One region of the Metabacillus litoralis genome, then DNA from elsewhere that is predicted to be linked to it. Evidence: predicted binding sites of a transcription regulator. Region 1 holds the regulator's gene; each other region holds the start of a gene.
What was found. The regulator Rex, encoded in region 1, represses fermentation and respiration genes when NADH is low (regulators of the CRP and FNR family bind a similar motif). The targets are predictions, from matches to a motif close to TTGTGAAATATTTCACAA.
Positions count from the first base shown of each region.

Region 2: D9842_RS18975 (AtpZ/AtpI family protein) is a predicted target of Rex. The motif match lies at 3,176-3,193, and genes of this name have one in related genera.
Region 3: D9842_RS15190 (cytochrome c oxidase subunit 2A) is a predicted target of Rex. The motif match lies at 2,486-2,503, and genes of this name have one in related genera.
Region 4: qoxA (cytochrome aa3 quinol oxidase subunit II) is a predicted target of Rex. The motif match lies at 1,950-1,967, and genes of this name have one in related genera.

Region 1 covers NZ_CP033043.1:4,402,749-4,407,582, reverse strand. The annotation lists gene D9842_RS21665 (CPBP family intramembrane glutamic endopeptidase) at 210-935, shown strand; gene D9842_RS21660 (YdiK family protein) at 932-1,135, shown strand; gene tatC (twin-arginine translocase subunit TatC) at 1,151-1,900, opposite strand; gene D9842_RS21650 (twin-arginine translocase TatA/TatE family subunit) at 1,917-2,111, opposite strand; gene D9842_RS21645 (redox-sensing transcriptional repressor Rex) at 2,145-2,789, opposite strand; gene moaC (cyclic pyranopterin monophosphate synthase MoaC) at 2,863-3,354, opposite strand; gene D9842_RS21635 (ABC transporter ATP-binding protein) at 3,579-4,834, shown strand, end outside.
Region 2 covers NZ_CP033043.1:3,868,530-3,873,363, forward strand. The annotation lists gene atpA (F0F1 ATP synthase subunit alpha) at 1-28, opposite strand, end outside; gene D9842_RS18950 (F0F1 ATP synthase subunit delta) at 44-589, opposite strand; gene atpF (F0F1 ATP synthase subunit B) at 586-1,107, opposite strand; gene atpE (F0F1 ATP synthase subunit C) at 1,403-1,615, opposite strand; gene atpB (F0F1 ATP synthase subunit A) at 1,693-2,427, opposite strand; gene D9842_RS18970 (ATP synthase subunit I) at 2,449-2,817, opposite strand; gene D9842_RS18975 (AtpZ/AtpI family protein) at 2,825-3,046, opposite strand; gene D9842_RS18980 (S8 family serine peptidase) at 3,263-4,834, opposite strand, start outside.
Region 3 covers NZ_CP033043.1:3,042,782-3,047,615, forward strand. The annotation lists gene D9842_RS15175 (NAD-dependent epimerase/dehydratase family protein) at 118-969, opposite strand; gene D9842_RS15180 (aldo/keto reductase family protein) at 983-1,930, opposite strand; gene D9842_RS15185 (winged helix-turn-helix transcriptional regulator) at 2,097-2,414, shown strand; gene D9842_RS15190 (cytochrome c oxidase subunit 2A) at 2,565-2,687, shown strand; gene D9842_RS15195 (cytochrome c oxidase subunit II) at 2,703-3,173, shown strand; gene D9842_RS15200 (b(o/a)3-type cytochrome-c oxidase subunit 1) at 3,173-4,828, shown strand.
Region 4 covers NZ_CP033043.1:3,995,671-4,000,504, reverse strand. The annotation lists gene D9842_RS19550 (SRPBCC family protein) at 1-442, shown strand, start outside; gene D9842_RS19545 (nuclease-related domain-containing protein) at 774-1,748, shown strand; gene qoxA (cytochrome aa3 quinol oxidase subunit II) at 2,045-2,968, shown strand; gene qoxB (cytochrome aa3 quinol oxidase subunit I) at 3,027-4,834, shown strand, end outside.

The sequences.
Region 1 (4,834 bases):
TTCAAGTATGAAGCTTAATTTTTTTGAGAACTTTTTCTATTATTTTTCGACTCGGCAAATTCCTAATAGAAAACGGTATCATTTTGAACCTTAATCATTTTATCTCATGAAAAGAGATATCATACATAGGATGGAATATGGGTATGTTACAATAAAGTTTGGTATAATTATTCGTTGTTATATCACCGATGGTTTACAAGGAGGCTAATATGAAAAGGCATTATTGGTTTATTTTATTAACATATATGCTACTACAGCTATCATCGTTTCTAGGAATAAGGTTATTAGACCTATTAAATATAGGAGAAACCACAGTTGAGAGGTTTGCATATTGGACAATCCTCAGCTTTTCATTGGCTTTCTTCATTATTCTCTTTCTTTTAAGACACGACCGTCATGCAGAAAGCCGCTTCCGAGGGGAACCATCTTCTGTTGGGGCTTCAATTGGGTGGGCTGTTGCAGGTTTCTTTTTAGCTTTATTTGTACAAAGTGTTGCAGCAAACATAGAAGTAAATGTATTTGGGGTCGAAGCTGGGTCAGAGAACACTCAAATGATTGTTAATGTTATTAAGGTTTCACCTCTGGTTATCATTGTGACCTCAATTTTAGGTCCTATACTAGAAGAAATTATTTTTCGAAAAATTCTTTTTGGGGTACTTTATACTAAGACAAACTTCTTTATTGCTGCTGTTATTAGTTCACTTATTTTTTCACTATTACATGGTGAACCACAGCATGTTCTATTGTACGGTTCAATGGGATTCACGTTCGCGTTTCTTTATGTTAAAACAAAACGAATACTCGTCCCAATCTTTGCTCATGTCGCTATGAATACAATGGTCGTTATTATCCAGACTGTATTCCAGGAAGATATAGAAAGAATGATGAAGCAAATGGAACAAATGCAAGTAATTATTGGAGGCTTTTTATCATGAGAACAAACCCTATTTCCATGGCCATTTTTTATTTGATTATGGGGTTGCTATTTACTTATCTAGCAATAAACAGTGCCCAGGACGGAATATTTACCTTTCCAACTATTTTATTAATGCTAATCGCAACCTTCGATATTGGTGTTGCGATTCGGATGTTTACTTTATCAAGAAAAATTAAAAAAATGAACATAAAAAAATGAGACTTTTCACGAGTCTCATTTTTTTATGTTCTCTTCTTCAAAACGCATCTTCTGTGCTTTTCGATAGGAAATACGCGAAATCCAGATGCTAATTTCATATAAAATAAACAGCGGTATGGAAACCATCAAATGTGACGCTAGTTCAGGTGGTGTGATTAAAGCTGCAATAACTAACAACACAAAGTATGCGTATTTTCTAACCTTTGATAAAAACATAGGAGTGACAATGCCTAATCTAGTTAGAAACATAATCACAACCGGTAATTGAAACAGGATACCAAATGGCACCGTAAGCTGTAATAAGAACGAGAAATACTCATTCACTCCGATGACTTGATTAATATCTAAGTCAGTTGATATTCTTTCCATGAAGTCGATCACAAACGGAAATAGGATAAAGTAAGAAAAGGAAATCCCGAGAAAGAATAACAAAAGTGAAATAGGAATATAGCTTAATGTCACTTTTCTTTCTTTTTCATATAATCCTGGACTAACAAACGACCAGAGCTGATACAAAATAATCGGTGAAGTAATAACAAATGCTATTATGAAAGCGAACTTCATATAAACCATTAATGGATCTGTTAAATTAAAAGCATTTAATGTTAGTGATTTTGCTTCATCAGTTTGCTGCAAATAAATAATGATCGGTCTGGAGAGGAGAAATCCGGCAATAACCGCTACGAAAAAGAAAACGACAACAATAACGAGTCGTTTTCTTAGTTCGGTTATATGTTCCATGACCGACATTTCATCATGTTTCATATCGGTTCATCCTATCTTACTTGACTTCTTCCTTTTTCTCTTTTTTGCTGTCTTGCTCATCATCATCGTCTGCTAAGCCCTTTGTTGCATTTTTAAATTCACGAAGTGTATTACCTGCTGCTTTTCCAAGTTCAGGTAGCTTTTTTGGTCCAAAAATAAGTAATGCTACGAATACGATAAGTAAAAGGCTTCCGATTCCTACTGTTGGCATCGAATCCACCTCCTTTTCTATAATGGTTATTAGTTATTTCTCCTCATGAGGATAATGTTTTAAGAAATAAACTAGTGACTGTAGCTCCACTGCTAAATCTATGTGGTGAATTCTTATTTCATCCGGCACGTTTAACCGTGCTGGTGTAAAGTTTAATATTCCTTTAATACCCTTTGTAATGAGACGGTCTGTGATAGATTGTGCTACTGGTGCTGGTACAGTTAAAATCGCAACTGTAACATCATCAGGAAGATGATGCTCCATCTCATCTAAATGGAAAACCGGTACCCCACCAATTTCTGTACCTACCTTATCTTCGTCTACATCAAAAGCTAGAGAAATAACTGTATTGTTATTTTTAGTGAAATTATAATGTAAAAATGCCGTTCCTAAATTCCCTACTCCAATTAAACATACTTTCGTTATCTCATCTTGATCTAATGTTTTTCTAAAAAAGGATAACAAATAATTTACATTATATCCATATCCTTTTTTTCCAAGAGCTCCAAAATATGAAAAATCCCTTCGGATTGTAGCTGAATCTACCTTTACTGCATCACTTAACTCGGCGGATGAGACTCGTTGCTTTCCTGACGAGTGTAAATTTTTTAAAAACCGATAATATAAAGGCAATCTCTTAGCAGTTGCCTGCGGTATTTTCGTTTGGTCTATATTCAATCTTATCCCTCACATTCACACAAACACATATGACAATGCTTATAGGATTTTGGAGATACTAGTAAAATCCATGTCATATTTCGTTTCTTAGGAAATCGCCGCTTTTACCACCTGTTTTCTCTACTAAATAGGTTGGGCCTATAATCATTCCTTTATCCACTGCTTTGCACATATCATAAACAGTTAGTGCTGTTATGCTAGCAGAGGTTAACGCTTCCATTTCAACACCTGTACTTCCCTTTGTTTTCACAGTAACTGAGATCAATAGAGTATAATGATTCGTATCACGAGCATCCCATTCAAACTCAATGTTTACACCTTTTATTGAAATTGGATGACACATAGGAATAACCTGTGATGTTTGCTTAGCTGCCATAACTCCAGCTACTTGTGCAACCGATAATACATCACCTTTTCCTATTTCATGGTTGATCATTTTTTCATAAACCTCTTTTGTTACTTGAATACTTGTCTTAGCTTGAGCTGTTCTAACAGTCTCTTCTTTAGCCGAAATATCAACCATCTTTGCTCGGCCTTGTTCATTAAAATGAGTAAAATCTGACATATACAAATCTCCTTATATTAGACTATACACTATTTTTTAGCTTCTGTCTGTTTTGTTATTGTGACAATTATATGGATACAAAAAGCAAGAATCACCCGTTTAACATCTAAGAGTATATGACACACTTGAATCGAGAGCACTTTTCTTTTCCGTCGACAAAATTCGGGTGGTGACAGGCACCCCAAAACTAAGCTAAACTTAAAGCATTAGTAGAGGTGAAAACAATGATATTGTTACAAATAAATCAACTTAGTAAATACTTTGGTGCTGACCCTATTTTATCGAATATTAAGTTGGAAGTACAAACGAGAGATAAAGTTGCGATTGTTGGTCGTAATGGAGCAGGGAAATCAACACTTTTAAAAATTATTTCCGGAGCCATGTCCCATGATTCTGGTGAAATTATTAAGCCTAAAGATGTTTCGGTTGGATATTTAGCTCAAGACACCGGGCTTGAATCTCAATTATCGATTTGGGAAGAAATGAATTTAGTGTTTAAAGGTCTCAAATCAATGGAACAAGAAATGCGAAATCTTGAACAGAAAATGGCAACAGTTGATCCGGCCACTGAATCACAAAAGTTTGAACAGCTTTTAAAAGAATATGATACCCTTCAAGTTAGATTTAAGGAAGAAGGCGGATATCAATATGAAGCTGATATACGTTCTGTTCTACATGGCCTTGGATTTCATCATTTTGATCCGACAACAAAAATTGCTTCTTTAAGTGGTGGCCAAAAAACAAGACTTGCTTTAGGTAAGCTATTACTTACTAAGCCTGATCTCTTAATATTGGACGAGCCAACGAACCATCTTGATATTGAAACATTAACCTGGTTAGAACAATATTTACAAAACTACCCTGGAGCAATACTAATTGTTTCCCATGACCGATATTTCCTAGATAAGATTGTTACACAAGTATATGAAATCAGCCGCCATACAAGCACAAGATTTATTGGAAACTACAGCCAATATCTAAAGCAAAAAGCTGACTCATATGAAAAGGAGCTAAAAAGCTTTGAAAAGCAACAGGAAGAGGTAGCAAAACTAAAAGACTTTATTCAACGCAACTTAGCTCGTGCTTCAACTACAAAGCTGGCCCAAAGCAGAAGGAAAAAGCTAGAGAAGATGGAGTTAATGAACAAGCCTCTAGGTGATGAAAAATCAGCAAGCTTTCAGTTTGATATTGACCGACAAAGCGGTAACGATGTGTTAAAAGCTGATCATATTTCTGTTTCCTATGACAATGTTCATCCTGTTATCTCTAACATCTCCTTTTCTATATCCCGCGGTGATAGCATTGCCTTAGTCGGACCAAATGGAATTGGGAAATCAACTTTACTAAAATCAATTATTCAAAAATTAGATTCGTTGACTGGTACCTTTTCTCTTGGCTCACATGTACAAATTGGTTACTATGATCAGCAACAAGCCGATCTTACATCAAATAAACGAGTTTTAGACGAGCTGTGGGATGA
Region 2 (4,834 bases), 530 kb from region 1:
CACTAATTTCTTCAGCTTTGATGCTCATGAGTTTCACCCCTATCTACAATCTGTTTGCGACCAATTGTCGCTCTATACGTTCAAGCTTACCGCTAACACTTCCATCATAAATACGATTGCCAATTCGTAGCTTAACGCCACCAATTAGTTTAGCATCCACAACGTTCTGTAAACGAAGTGAAGACTTACCAATCTTTTTCGCAAATGAAGTTGAAATAGCAGACAGTTCAGTATCTGATAATGGACGAACAGAGTATACGATTGCATCCTCTGTACCGCGCTCTTCATTTGCACTTTGTACGAAGTGGTTAACAATTTCTGTTACAACATCTACACGATGACGATCAACTAAAAGGTAAAGCGTGTTAACAACCTGTTGTGAAAGGCTTGAAAATGCTTCTTTTACGATTGATTTTTTCGCTTCATTTGTAACTTTTGGATGGTTTAGTACATCTATAAGTTCTTGATTCGTTGTAAAGACTTCTTTTACAACGAGCAATTCGTTTTCGATTTGATCAATAACATTTTGTTCTTTCGCAAGTTGAAAAAGAGCTACCGCATAACGTTTTGCAACGATTCCATTACTCATCGACCTTCGCCTACCTCATTGATGTAGTCGTTAATCAATTTTTCTTGTTCTTGTTCGTTCAACTCTTTTTCGATTACTTTAGAAGCAATAAGTACTGATAATGATGCAACCTGTTCGCGTAACGCAGCAACAGCATTGTCTTTTTCTTGCTCGATTTCTTTTAGTGCAGAGTCTTTCAGACGTCCTGCTTCAGAACGAGCTGCTTGGATAATCTCTTCTTTTTGTTGCTCACCAAGCTTTTTCGCATTTTCCACTAGAGTTTGAGCTTCTTGACGTGCTTGTTTTAATAACTCACGTTGCTCTTCAACTAGTTTCTGTGCTTCTTTATTTCTATCTTCAGAACTATTAATTTCATTTGCAATATGCTCTTCACGTTGCTTCATAATGCCCATAACTGGTCCGAATGCATACTTACCAAGTAATCCAAGAAGGATTAAGAACATTAAAAGCTGAAATATGATATCACCTGTGTTAAGGCCGCCTGTAGACGCACCTAAAGCAAGATCAAATGTTAACATTGCTCGGTTTCACTCCCTTCAAGAGTTCCATGATGGGTTAGTAAGTTCACGGCTTCCGATGAACGTCGTATTTCTGCGTCAGCTTCTTCGTCGGCATCCTCACGTACGGTCGTACGCTCCGGTACCTCCTCAGTCGCTTCCTTGAACTACTCGTTCCTTGAAACCCTTTTATTCATTACATAGTTTTAAAGTAAACTAAGTTTATCTATAACCAGTTTACTTATCTGTGCATAAAGGAATGGCGAAGGTTCGCTTTGAATGATCTTCGCCATATGAATTCTTTTAACTTATCGAATTATTGACCCATTACGATGAATGCGATAACTACCGCGATGATTGGAATCGCCTCTACTAATGCTACCCCGATGAACATTGTAGTTTGAAGAACTCCACGAGCTTCAGGTTGACGTGCAATCCCCTCTACTGTACGAGATACGATAAGACCGTTACCAATACCAGCACCTAGTGCCGCTAAACCAATTGCAATTGCAGCTGCTAATAAACCCATTGTTTAATTTCCTCCTTTAATGTATGAAAAAAATAATAGTACTTTATATTTCGTTCAAATAATTGAACATATATTGATTAATGGTCATGACTCACTTTGTGCGCCATATAAACCATCGTTAACATAGTGAAGATAAATGCTTGGATTGCACCGACAAAGATACTAAATCCTTGCCATACTAGCATTGGTATTGCTGCTACAAGAGAGCCGATAATACCACTTCCAAAACTTTCAGCATAACCGCTTGTTGCTAGACTAACAAGCAAGCCTAATAAAATCTCACCTGCAAAGATATTCCCGTAAAGACGAAGACCAAGCGTTAATGTGTTGGCAAATTCCTCGATAATCTTTAATGGGAACATAAATGGCATCGGTTTTAAAAAGTCCTTACCATATTCAGATGCACCTTTCATCTTGATTCCATAGTAGTGTGTTAATGCTACTACTAGAATTGCAAGAGTTAATGTAATGGCAGGATCTGCTGTTGGTGATTTCCACCATAAATCATGACCCACAACAATTGCGAAAGGTAATCCGAGCATATTTGCTACGAATACATACATTAATAATGTCATACCTAACGTTAAGAAACGTCCGCCTGTTTGCCAATCCATCGTACTGCCGATAATATTTTTTACAAAATCGACAATCCATTCAACAAAGTTTTGCATCCCTGTTGGTTTCATTGCTAAATTACGTGTTGCCGCAAATGCAATGAGAAAAACGATTAAACTAGCAATCGTAATCATTAAAACGTTGGATAAATTAAAATTTAGACCTAAAAACTCTACCACAGGAGCTTCGTGACCCAATAGATTCACCTCTCTTCCCAGCTAAGCGCGTGAATGTTGAATTACATAATCTATCATAATAACGATATACATCGTCATTAATCCAAAAATAACACTAATCAAATCAAAATACTCGGGAAACTTTATCGCAAAAAAAACGGCGACCCCGGCTGCTGCCATTCGTGAAGTTGTCCCTAATGAACCCGCTTTCCTACCTTCAGTTAATGCGTCATCAAACTGCTTATGCTTTCTCACCATGATCCAGAGATTGTATAGTGTGATGCACGTTCCCAATATTAATCCTAGGAAAACAGACTGATATTCCGTGAACCCCCAACCTAAAACGTAAATGGCCAGTAGATAAAATATGTATTTTCGATATCTGCGAAACATCAGATGCATATCAAACATGAAATCTTTATTCTCCTGAGAAATAGTGGTTGACTAACTTAAGCATGGCGTATACACCTGCAGCTAGTCCTAGCAGAAGGCCTATGATTAAAAACAACGGTTCTGTTTTAAAATAATCATCTACCCACTTCCCAGCAAAAATACCAATTAAAATGGAGCCAACTAATTGGGAAAGGATAGCTGACATGAGGCCCATCGCGTGTAACGGATGGCGTTTTTTTTGTCGCATTTTATAAATCCTCACTGTAGATTTATAACGGAATAAGGGGTTATTTACGGGTTTTTGTCAGAATTGTAAACCTTATCATTATACCCTCGTTTAGCATACAATAGCGTATATGTGATGTCAATGTGTTTAAAGTTAAAATGTTCACAATCTTATCGAATCATCACAAATCGTTCACAATTACCCTCAATAACCCCTTGACTAAATAAATGCACTTAATTATTCACCAAGTAAAATATCGGTTTCTATCAAGTCCTCTTTCCCACTTTTACTTGCAAAGATGACTCCTTTATAATTCCCTTCAGGTATATCAAGTTCTTCTAGCTTTACTTCTTTTTCAACTAATCCACGGGGAGCATCATGCAACCAATCTAAATAGCCGACAAATGCCAGAGTATCTGGATCGTATAAGGCAATCCCCACTTCATCCGCTCCACCCGGTAAGTACATCCGGTATTTATAAACCTCAGGTTCATCACTATAGGCAAATTCAAAGCCCATAATTCTCGGATAATTCGGCTCATCTACGACATACGTATAAGGAACCTCAATATCATTTCCATCTTGCTCGATCATTATCCATCCTTGATGGATGCCCGGCTTTAGCTGACTTGGAGTAAGATCTAGACTTAGTTCCACTTGTTTTTTCTCACCAGGTTTGATGCTTGTGGTTTTCGGCAGCTTCCACCTAACTCCAGGTTGATTTTTTGGCATATCAAAGTAGATATGTTCCTCTTCGCTCGATTGATTATCAATTGTAATAGTTGCTGTTTTCTTCGTTCGTGGATGATTTGTTTCATACTGTCCAAACGTTAATGAACCAGGATAGACAAGAACTTCTGCCTCAACAGCTTCTTTTATATTAATTCTTCCAGCACCTTGCTCGTTTGGCTTTAACACTTTTTCATTATCATTTGTTAATTTGGTTGCCGTGTTCATTAAGGCCGCTTTAATTTGCTCTGGATTCCAATCTGGGTGGGCCTGCTTGATTAGAGCGCATGCTCCGGCCACATGTGGCGCTGCCATGCTCGTTCCGTGTAATGCTAAATATCCATCTGGAACCGTGCTTTCAATCGCTACACCCGGTGCGACAATATCTGGCTTTATCGCCCATGTACTTGTAACAGGTCCTCTTGAGCTAAAATCAGCAAGCTGGTCTTCTTCTTTTTTATACTCTGTTCGTATACTAGGATGCTGCTTCAGCTGCTTTCTAATCTTTACTCCATCTTCCTTCGATATGGAGGCAACCGGTATATCGAGCGGTATTTCCAAAGCCCCTGCAAAGTTTCCTTTTACATTATTAGAAATTAGCACCGCTTTTGCTCCTCGTTCTTTCGCATTTAGCACCTTTTCGGTAAAAGAGATTTTCCCTCTTTCCACTAAAACAATTTTTCCTTTCACTGAATCCTTCATATCCTTTTTATAACCAAGTGCTGCATCAACAATTTCTTCTAGCCCTTTTAATTGCCATGGCTCGGCTCCTTGCAGTGAGTGAATAGAGATACCTTCTTTTATTCCGCCCACTTTTAAATATGGCATTTGAAGTGGAGGTGAAGACGCACCAACAGAGATTGCTTTTGAAGATGTTCCTGGAGAACCGACTGTCCAAAGGCCTGGACCTGAGTTTCCGCTAGAGGTAACAGCCACAATTCCTGCTTCAACCGCTCGATCAAGCGCCAGACTTGTCGGCCAATCAGGACCATTCACATTGTTACCTAGCGATAAGTTGATAATATCTACTTTATCTTTTATCGCTCGATCAATCGCTGCAATCACTTGATCAGATGTTCC
Region 3 (4,834 bases), 1.4 Mb from region 1:
TTAGCAAAAAGTCAGACTGTTGGAGCTGGATGTCGAAGCATTATCCATAATTAATGAAATTATCATTTCTTGAACACCCAAAAAAAGAACCTAGCATTGTACTAGGTCCTACATTAACTATTCTTCACTCTTCACATAGTCACGCCATTTATGCTGTGGCTGCCAATTTAATAGCTTCTTAGCTTTTTCATTAGAAAATAATGTTTCATAGCCTTCTAATGATTTACGAATTTCAACACCCGGATAAATGGTATCCATAAGCTTTTGACTTTCAATGTTCATGCTTGTTTCATCCGCAGCGATATTTAACGCAACTGAGCCTAAGCCATCTGCTTCTACAGCCAAGCGATAGGCAACTGCTGCATCTCTTGCATCAATATAGCTCCACATAATCACTTTTCTTTGTTCTGGATCATTGATAAAACTAGGGAAGTTCTCGTACATATGTGGAGCAATGATGTTCCCTAATCTCATTGATACAACCTGTATACCAGTCCGCCTGTGAATCATATCGGCTGTTTGTTCATTCACAATTTTTGATAACCCATAACTATCTTCAGGTAATTGTGGATGATTTTCATCAAGTGGCGCATATTGCGGTAGCAGCTCTTTTAATGGGAAAACTAATCCATATGATGATTCACTAGATGAAATCACTGCTTTTTTAATTCCTAGAGTTCCAGCAGCTTCTAATATATTATAGGTCGACATCACATTGTTTTGGAATGTCACTTCATTTGGATGAGAATAGGCAACTGGAATTGCTGCTAAATGAACAACAGCATCCGCACCGGCCAATACTCCATAAACTTCACCTAAGTTTTGCAAATCTGTTATCACTGTTTTACAAATTGGATTCTCGGGGTGTTTAATATCTGCATTTACAACTTCATATCCATGATCAAGAAATTCTTTTATAACAGAATATCCAAGAAGGCCGCTCCCTCCTGTTACAACAACTTTCTTCATAAAGTCACACACCTTATTTTAAAATGTCTTCAATTTTCGCAATCACATCAGCTGTTAATGTAACATCAGATCCTTTTGCATTTTCAATAATTTGCTCTGGCTTAGTTGCACCAACTAGTGTACTCGCAATATTAGGTAAACGTAAAATCCATGCAATCGCTAATTGAGATAAACTAATATCTAGCTCTTTAGCTATATTTCCTAGTTGTTCAACCTTAGTAAGAGTTTCATCATTTAAAAATTGATCCATAAACATGTTCGAATTAGGATCTGTTGCACGACTTCCTTTTGGAGCTCGATTATTTAAACTATATTTACCAGTTAAAACACCTTGTGCTAATGGCGAAAATACGATTTGACCAATTCCATGCTGTTCACTAACCGGGATCACTTCTTTTTCTATGTAACGGTGAAACATGTTATAGTTCGGTTGATTTACCACAATGCGATCTAATAAATATTTTTCGGCTGTCCCTACCGCTTCTTGAATTTGTTGAGCTGTCCATTCGCTTACACCTGCATATAAAATTTTTCCTTGGCGAACTAAATCATCAATGGTTCTTAATGTTTCATCAACAGGTGTTTCTGGATCATAACGGTGACAATAATAAATATCCACATAATCAGTATTTAATCGTTTCAAGCTAGCATGAAGCTGTTCAAATACATGCTTTCTAGAAAGTCCACGGTCATTAGGTCCTTCCCCCATTGGCCAAAACACTTTGGTTGCTAGCACATATGAATCACGACTGTACCCACCAAGTGCTTCTCCGACAACTTTTTCAGATTCCCCTGTTGCATATACATTTGCTGTATCGAATGAATTAATCCCTAGATCGTATGCTGTTTCAATGGTTTTAACAGCTTTATCTTTTTCAGTTGAAGCACCATATGTAAGCCAGCTTCCTAAGCTTACTTCACTCACCTTTAATCCTGATCTGCCTAAGCGTCTATATTTCATTTCAACATCTCCTTTAACAAAATGAATGAACATGTTATTTGTGGTATCGTTTACATTTGTAAATTATATATAGTTGCAAAATGGTATACAAGTACTGAAATATTCTTGATATAATTAAAAACAAGTTATCTACTATACTTTTTATAGTAGCTATAAGGGGGATACTATGGAGAAAGTAAACGAGTTACATATTGAATGTTCCATTGAAAAAGCACTAAATATTATAGGTGGAAAATGGTCATTTCTTGTTATTAAACAACTCTTTGATGGAACAAGAAGATTCGGTGAACTACAGCGCGCAATCCCGAATATAAGTCCAAAAGCACTAACAGATACACTACGTCATTTAGAAACCCATGAAGTACTAACTCGTGAAACCTTTGCAACTGTACCTGTGACAGTTCAATATACTTTAACAGAAAAAGGTCATGCTCTAAATAGTATGTTAAAAGAAATGAAAAAATGGGGAGCACAGTGGGGATAACTGAGCTTTCATAACAATAAGGATTATTAAGCAAAGTGAACTTCAATTTGAGTTCACTTTTTTCTTTTTTTAAGTGAGATTTATCACATCAATTATATTTGGAATCCCTTAACCTTACCTTAAGAAGAGCAAAACGTAAGGGGGATTATGATGAGCAAAAAAATAAAGCACGAAGATCATGAACTTAAAGGTACTTTAATTAGTGTTTTTGCCATTGGTATTTTCATTATAGTCATGTGGTTTGGTGTTTATTTCTTTTATTTATCACGATAGTTAGGGGGGTTTTCAATGCATTTTCATAAATTTGAAAAAATCTGGTTAGGATTCGGTATTATTTCTTTAGTTGTATTTCTAAGTATTATTGGTGTAACAGCGTTTGCTTTCAATCATCATCCTTCAGGGGGCATGGATACAATTGATCCTGATAAAGTAGAGCAAACAGCTCCTTTTGACAACCCTGGTGTTCATCAAATTGATGACAACACATATGAAGTTATTATTGTTGCCAAAGCATTTGGGTACGATCCAGCGGAAATAAAAGTACCAGTTGGAAAAAAAGTAGTTTTTAAGGTAGCTAGTACTGATGTTACTCATAGCTTCTCGATTGCAAAAACAAATGTAAACATGATGGTTGTGCCTGGTCAAATTAATACAAAGGAATATACGTTTGATAAGGCTGGACAGTATTTAGTGATTTGTAACGAGTACTGTGGCACAGGACATCATTTTATGAAAACAACAATTGAGGTGGTTGAGTAATGAAACAGATCAGTTTAGGCGATAGAAAGCTCGCTATTACAAATATTGTTGTCGCTTATATTGCTTTTTTAATAGGAACATTTTGTGGTTTAATGCAGGTGTTTATTAGAAATGATGCACTTACACTTCCACCATGGCTTGACTATTATCAAATATTAACAGCACATGGCGTTTTATTAGCACTTATTTTTACAACCTATTTTATCTTTGCTTTTCTTATTTCTGGAATGAGCTATTCCCTTGGTGCTTTTGGACCAAAAGTCCGTTCATTTTCATGGCTTGGTTTTATTGTAACAACAGCAGGAACCATTCTTGCGACAGTGGAGATCATTGCTGGCAGAGCTTCTGTTCTTTACACATTTTACGCACCACTTCAAGCAAGTGGATGGTATTATGTAGGTTTGGCCCTATTCGTAGTAGGAACCTGGATATACAGCTTTGCCCTTATTGGTCATTATGTAAAATGGAAAAAAGAACATAAAAAGAAACTAAGCCCTTTGTTTGCCTATATGACGATATCTACTCTTATTCTTTGGATCATTGCTTGCCTAGGTGTAGTAGCAACTGTATTATTTCAATTTATTCCTTGGGCGTTCGGTTGGGTTGATACTATTAATGTTGAATTAAGCCGATCACTTTTCTGGTATTTCGGGCACCCGCTCGTATACTTCTGGTTGTTACCTGCTTATATGGCATGGTATGTAGTTGTTCCAAAAATTATTGGCGGAAAGGTTTTTAGTGATTCACTTGCTCGTTTGTCATTCGTGTTATTTATTTTATTTTCTATACCTGTTGGCTTTCACCATCAGCTTACAGAACCAGGTATCTCAAGCTTTTGGAAGTTTTTACAGACAGTTTTAACATTTATGGTCATTATCCCTTCATTAATGACCGCCTTCTCTATGTTTGGAACATTCGAAAGAACAGGAAGATTAAAAGGAGCTTCAGGATTATTTGGTTGGTTATTTAAACTTCCTTGGAAAGATATTCGATTTACATCTTTATTCATTGCTATGTTCTTCTTTATCCCGGGTGGTGCTGGTGGAATAATCAATGCAAGTTTCCAGCTGAACGAGGTTGTTCATAATACACTATGGGTTGTCGGACATTTTCACATTACCGTTGGAACACCTGTTGCTATGACATTTATGGGGCTAACTTTTTGGTTAATACCTTACTTAACAGGTAGAAAACTAACAAAGTCAATTCAAAAACTAGCTTTCATTCAGATTATTACTTGGTCAATCGGTATGCTGCTCATGAGTACCTCACAGCATATTTTAGGTTTACTAGGGGCACCGAGACGTACAGCTTTTGCAGGCTATATGGATGATCCGTCTGCTTTAGAGTGGTTCAATGGACTATTATCTAACCATGTAACAATGGCCATTGGTGGAACGATCCTCTTTTTATCTGCTATGATCTTAATCTATATTGTGTTTCAAACATTGTTCTTTGCGCCTAAAGCAACCGAGAATGAACGTGTTGAATTTCCTATGGCAGAGAGCGACCTTGAACAAACTCCTAAATATTTGGAGAATTGGTGGATTTGGATCGGTATTGCCTTCGCTTTAATTGCATTTGCTTATACCATTCCTTTAGCTGAGATGATCCACCATGCACCACCTGGCTCCTCAGGATTTAAAACGTGGTAGGAGGTT
Region 4 (4,834 bases), 410 kb from region 1:
AGATATGTTTATTTATGCCCCTCGTGACATTTGCTTTGATGTTGCGCGAGATATTGATATTCATACCCAATCCACAAGTCAAACAAATGAACGTGCGATTGGTGGTGTAACAAGTGGCTTAATCGAGTTAAACGAAACGGTCACATGGGAAGCCGTCCACTTTGGAATCAAACAAAACCTAACTGTTCGGATTACGGAATTTGATTTCCCAAACCGATTCGTCGACGAAATGGAAAAAGGAGCCTTCAAACGCTTCTACCACGTCCATGAATTCATCGAAAAACCAAACGGCACACTCATGCTCGACACATTCGACTACACCTCTCCATTTGGATTCATAGGAAAAATCGCGGACCGACTGTTTTTGGAGCAGTATATGAGGGAGTTCTTGATTACTAGGAATCGGTATATAAAAAAAGTTGCTGAAGAGAGAGTGGGGTAGTGGTGGTGCCTGGTGCTGGGTGCCTGTCACTCCCCGAAGTTTGTCGGAATTTGTAATAGAAATACCAGGTAGATGGGCCGCTGTATGCGGCCTTTTTCTATTTAGGAAGAGTCCTGTTGGGGGGCGGAAATTGCTGACTTATGTCGAATGATAGATTTTTTGCCAAAGTTGATAGATTATCCTATAAAGTTGATAGATTTTTACTCGAAGTTGAAAAATTAGGTATGCAGGATGATAGATTTCACAATTTTAAATAAAAATAATAGTAAATTAGAGGATTATTTCACTATGTAGCGAAGGTATAAGCATATTTTTATAAGGAGTTGGAGCTATGATAGTAAAAAAGAGAGAAATACCTCTTATTATTCTTAAATTACAGGCATTATTAGAAAGAATAAGACCAGGCCATATCAAAGTCCCTGAAATAAAGAATGATCTTTCCAAGAGACTAGCTGGATACAAAGGTGAAAAAGCAGTAGATTATCAATTATCATTTCTGCCTGAAGATAACTTTTACATTTTAAATGATATTCGTTTAAAAGAGTCAGGCCGCTATTTCCAAATGGATTCATTATTATTGAACAGATACTACTTGATTAAATTAGAAATTAAAAATATCGCAGGCACAATTTATTTTGATTCTAACTTTCATCAGCTAATAAGGGAGTTGGGCGGAAAGGAAACGGCATTTCAAGACCCTATTGTTCAATCCCTTCAACATGAGAAGCAATTGAAGAGGTGGTTGAAGAAAAATATGTTTTCAAATATTCCAATTCACTCCCTAGTGGTAATTAGTAACTCTAACACCCTCATTCGTACTTCTCCACACGATAACAAAATGTTGAGCAACATGGTCGTAAACGCCAATTATCTCCCAACAAAACTGCAGCAAATCCATAATAAATATAAAAAAGAAATAATAAGTGAAAAAGAAATAAAAAAGATAATAAGACAGTTGAAAAAAGGTCATCAAGAACTCAATCAGCCTATACTCAAGAAATTTAATATAAGAAAAGGTGATATTCTTAACGGTGTAATTTGTCCATCTTGCTCATTCCTGTCAATGGAGAGATTATATGGAACTTGGTTGTGTCCAACATGCCAAAATAAAGATAAGAATGCACACCTTAAAGCCATTAAGGATTATAAACTTTTATATGGTTCAGAAATAACCAATCAACATATGAGAGACTTTCTATGCATTAATTCCAGTGCTTTAGCCACAAGGTTACTAAAGTCCCTTGATGTGTCATCTACTGGATCAACCAGAGACAGAATCTATAACCTGGATATTAAAAACAAATAAATTCCCATCCTCCACCACTACAAGCACACCCTCCCATGTAAGTGGAATTTTTTCCATAAAAGTGAACAATTTATGATCAATATATTACGAAAAAGTGACTAATAGTTGAACGATATATGACACATGATTTTACCAATAAACTTATTTGCGAACGTCTGATATGATGTGATTAACGATCTTGTGTGATCTTTCACACTGATCTTGTGCATGTTTTCACAAAGTGTTGTCGGGGTATCTAACTCTGATGATGTAGGTATAGAATGAAGCTTATGTGAAGGAAAGAAAGGAGTACTTATATGAAATTAAAATGGACGTTGTTCACAGTTATGGTTTCCATTGCCGCATTGTTATCAGGATGTGAGCCGTTACTGGTTTTGGATCCTAAAGGACCACAGGCAGAAAGACTAGCAAGTGACATCTTATTATCTATGGGAATTATGTTATTTATCGTTCTTGTTGTTCTTGGACTATTAGCTTATATGTTAGTGAAATATCGTGCTTCTAACATGCCTGATGATTATGAGCCACCACACATTCATGGAAATGTATGGGTTGAAACGATTTGTGTAGGTGTACCAATTATTATTGTTGCTTACCTTTCTTTTGTGTCAGTGCAAAGTAACTATATTGTTGAAGCACAGCCTGAAGGATATGAAGATAAAGAGCCTTTAGTTGTTTATGCGTCATCTTCTAACTGGAAATGGCATTTTAGTTATCCAGAAGAAAATATTGAAACGGTGAACTATTTATATGTACCAACAGATCGTCCACTTGAGTTTAAGCTTTATTCACATGGACCAATTACAAGTTTCTGGATTCCACAGCTTGGTGGACAAAAGTATGCGATGAATGATCACATTACAACACTTCATCTTGCAGCAGATCACGCTGGTGAATTTTTAGGAAGAAACTCAAACTTTAGTGGTGAAGGATTTGCTGATAATACGTTTAACGTAACAGCTATGTCTCAAACTGAATTTGATGAGTGGGTAGATGAAGTAAAAGAAACGGCTGAACCACTTACTGAAACAGAATTTGAAGAGTTATTAGAGCCGGGTCATCTTGGTCAATTAACTTATACGGGTACTCATTTAGAGTTTGCTCCACCAAATCACGGTCATCACAGTGAAGAAGGTTCAGAGTCTGAACATGAAGGACATGAAGCAGAAACAACTGAAACTGACTCACACGAAGACCATTCAGAACACAGTAATCATTAACTTTTAAAAGATATCGGATCTTTAAAATAAATTTACTTCCGAAAGGAGTCACAAACGTATGGATTTCTTTGATCGTTTTGCCGTACCTCATCCAAGCTTTGCAATCTATGCTTCGATGGTAGCCATTGGTTTAACCACGATCGCTATCATTGCTGGATTAACGTACTTTAAAAAATGGGGTTATTTATGGCGTGAATGGATAACAACAGTTGACCATAAACGTATCGGTATTATGTATTTAATTTCCGCGTTAGTTATGTTATTCCGTGGTGGTGTCGACGGAATTATGCTTCGTGCACAGCTAGCGGTTCCTGATAATACGTTACTCGATTCACAGCATTATAATGAGATTTTTACAACACACGGGGTTGTTATGATTCTATTCATGGCGATGCCATTTATCATGTTCTTCATGAACTTGGTTGTTCCACTGCAAATTGGAGCACGTGATGTTGCGTTCCCACGTCTTAATGCTTTAAGCTTCTGGTTATTCTTTATGGGAGCTATGTTATTTAATATTTCATTCGTTGTTGGTGGATCACCTGACGCAGGGTGGACTTCATATTTCCCTCTAGCAAGTGAAGAGTTTAGTAAATCTGTAGGTACGAACTATTATATGATCGCGATACAGATTGCCGGGATAGGAACCCTGATGACGGGTATTAACTTTATCACGACGATTATGAAAATGAGAGCACCTGGTATGACATTAATGAAAATGCCAATGTTCACATGGTCAGCTCTTATTGCGAACTTAATCATTGTTTTCGCATTCCCTGTGTTAACTGTAGCACTTGCAATGGGAACAATGGATCGTCTATTTGGAACACATTTCTTTACTCTTGATAACGGTGGTATGGATATGCTTTGGGCCAACCTGTTCTGGGTTTGGGGACATCCTGAAGTTTATATCTTGATTTTACCGGCATTCGGACTTTACAGTGAGATTATCTCTACATTCTCAGGACGTAACCTATATGGCTATAAATCAATGGTTTGGTCTATGGTATTAATTTCACTTTTATCTTTCTTAGTATGGGCGCATCACTTCTTCACAATGGGTCAAGGTGCCTTTACAAACAGCATTTTCTCTATTACAACGATGATCATTGCTGTGCCAACTGGTGTTAAAATCTTTAACTGGTTGCTTACGCTTAGAAAAGGTAAAATTCGTATGACAACGCCAATGCTTTATTCAATGCTTTTCATTCCACTATTCACATTAGGTGGAGTAACTGGGGTTATGCTTGCGATGTCTGCAGCTGACTATCAGTATCATAATACAATGTTCTTGGTTGCTCACTTCCACAATGTTATTATTCCAGGTGTAGTTTTTGCTATGCTTGCTGGATTAACTTACTATTGGCCAAAAATGTTTGGTTTTATGTTGAACGAAAGACTTGGGAAATGGACAGCTTGGTTGCTTTCAATCGGATTTGTTCTAGCATTTATCCCAATGTATATTACAGGTTTAGATGGCCAAGTACGTCGTAGCTTCACGTATTCAGAATCTACTGGATTTGGACCACTTAACATGGTTTCATTTGTTGGTGCTGGGATTATGGCAATTGGATTTGTGTTAATCGTTTATAACATTTACTACAGCATTCGTTATGCATCAAGAGATATTAGTGCCGATCCATGGGATGCACGTACACTAGAGTGGGCTACACACACTCCAGTTCCAGAATACAACTTCGCAATTGTTCCAGAAGTTAAATCTAGCGAACCATTCTGGGATGCGAAAAAACATGATCACAAGCTATTTAAAGGTGAAATTGAAAAAATTCATATGCCTAATAACAGTGGAATGCCATTCCTAATGAGCTGTGTGTTCTTTGTATGGGGCTTCTCACTAATCTTTAG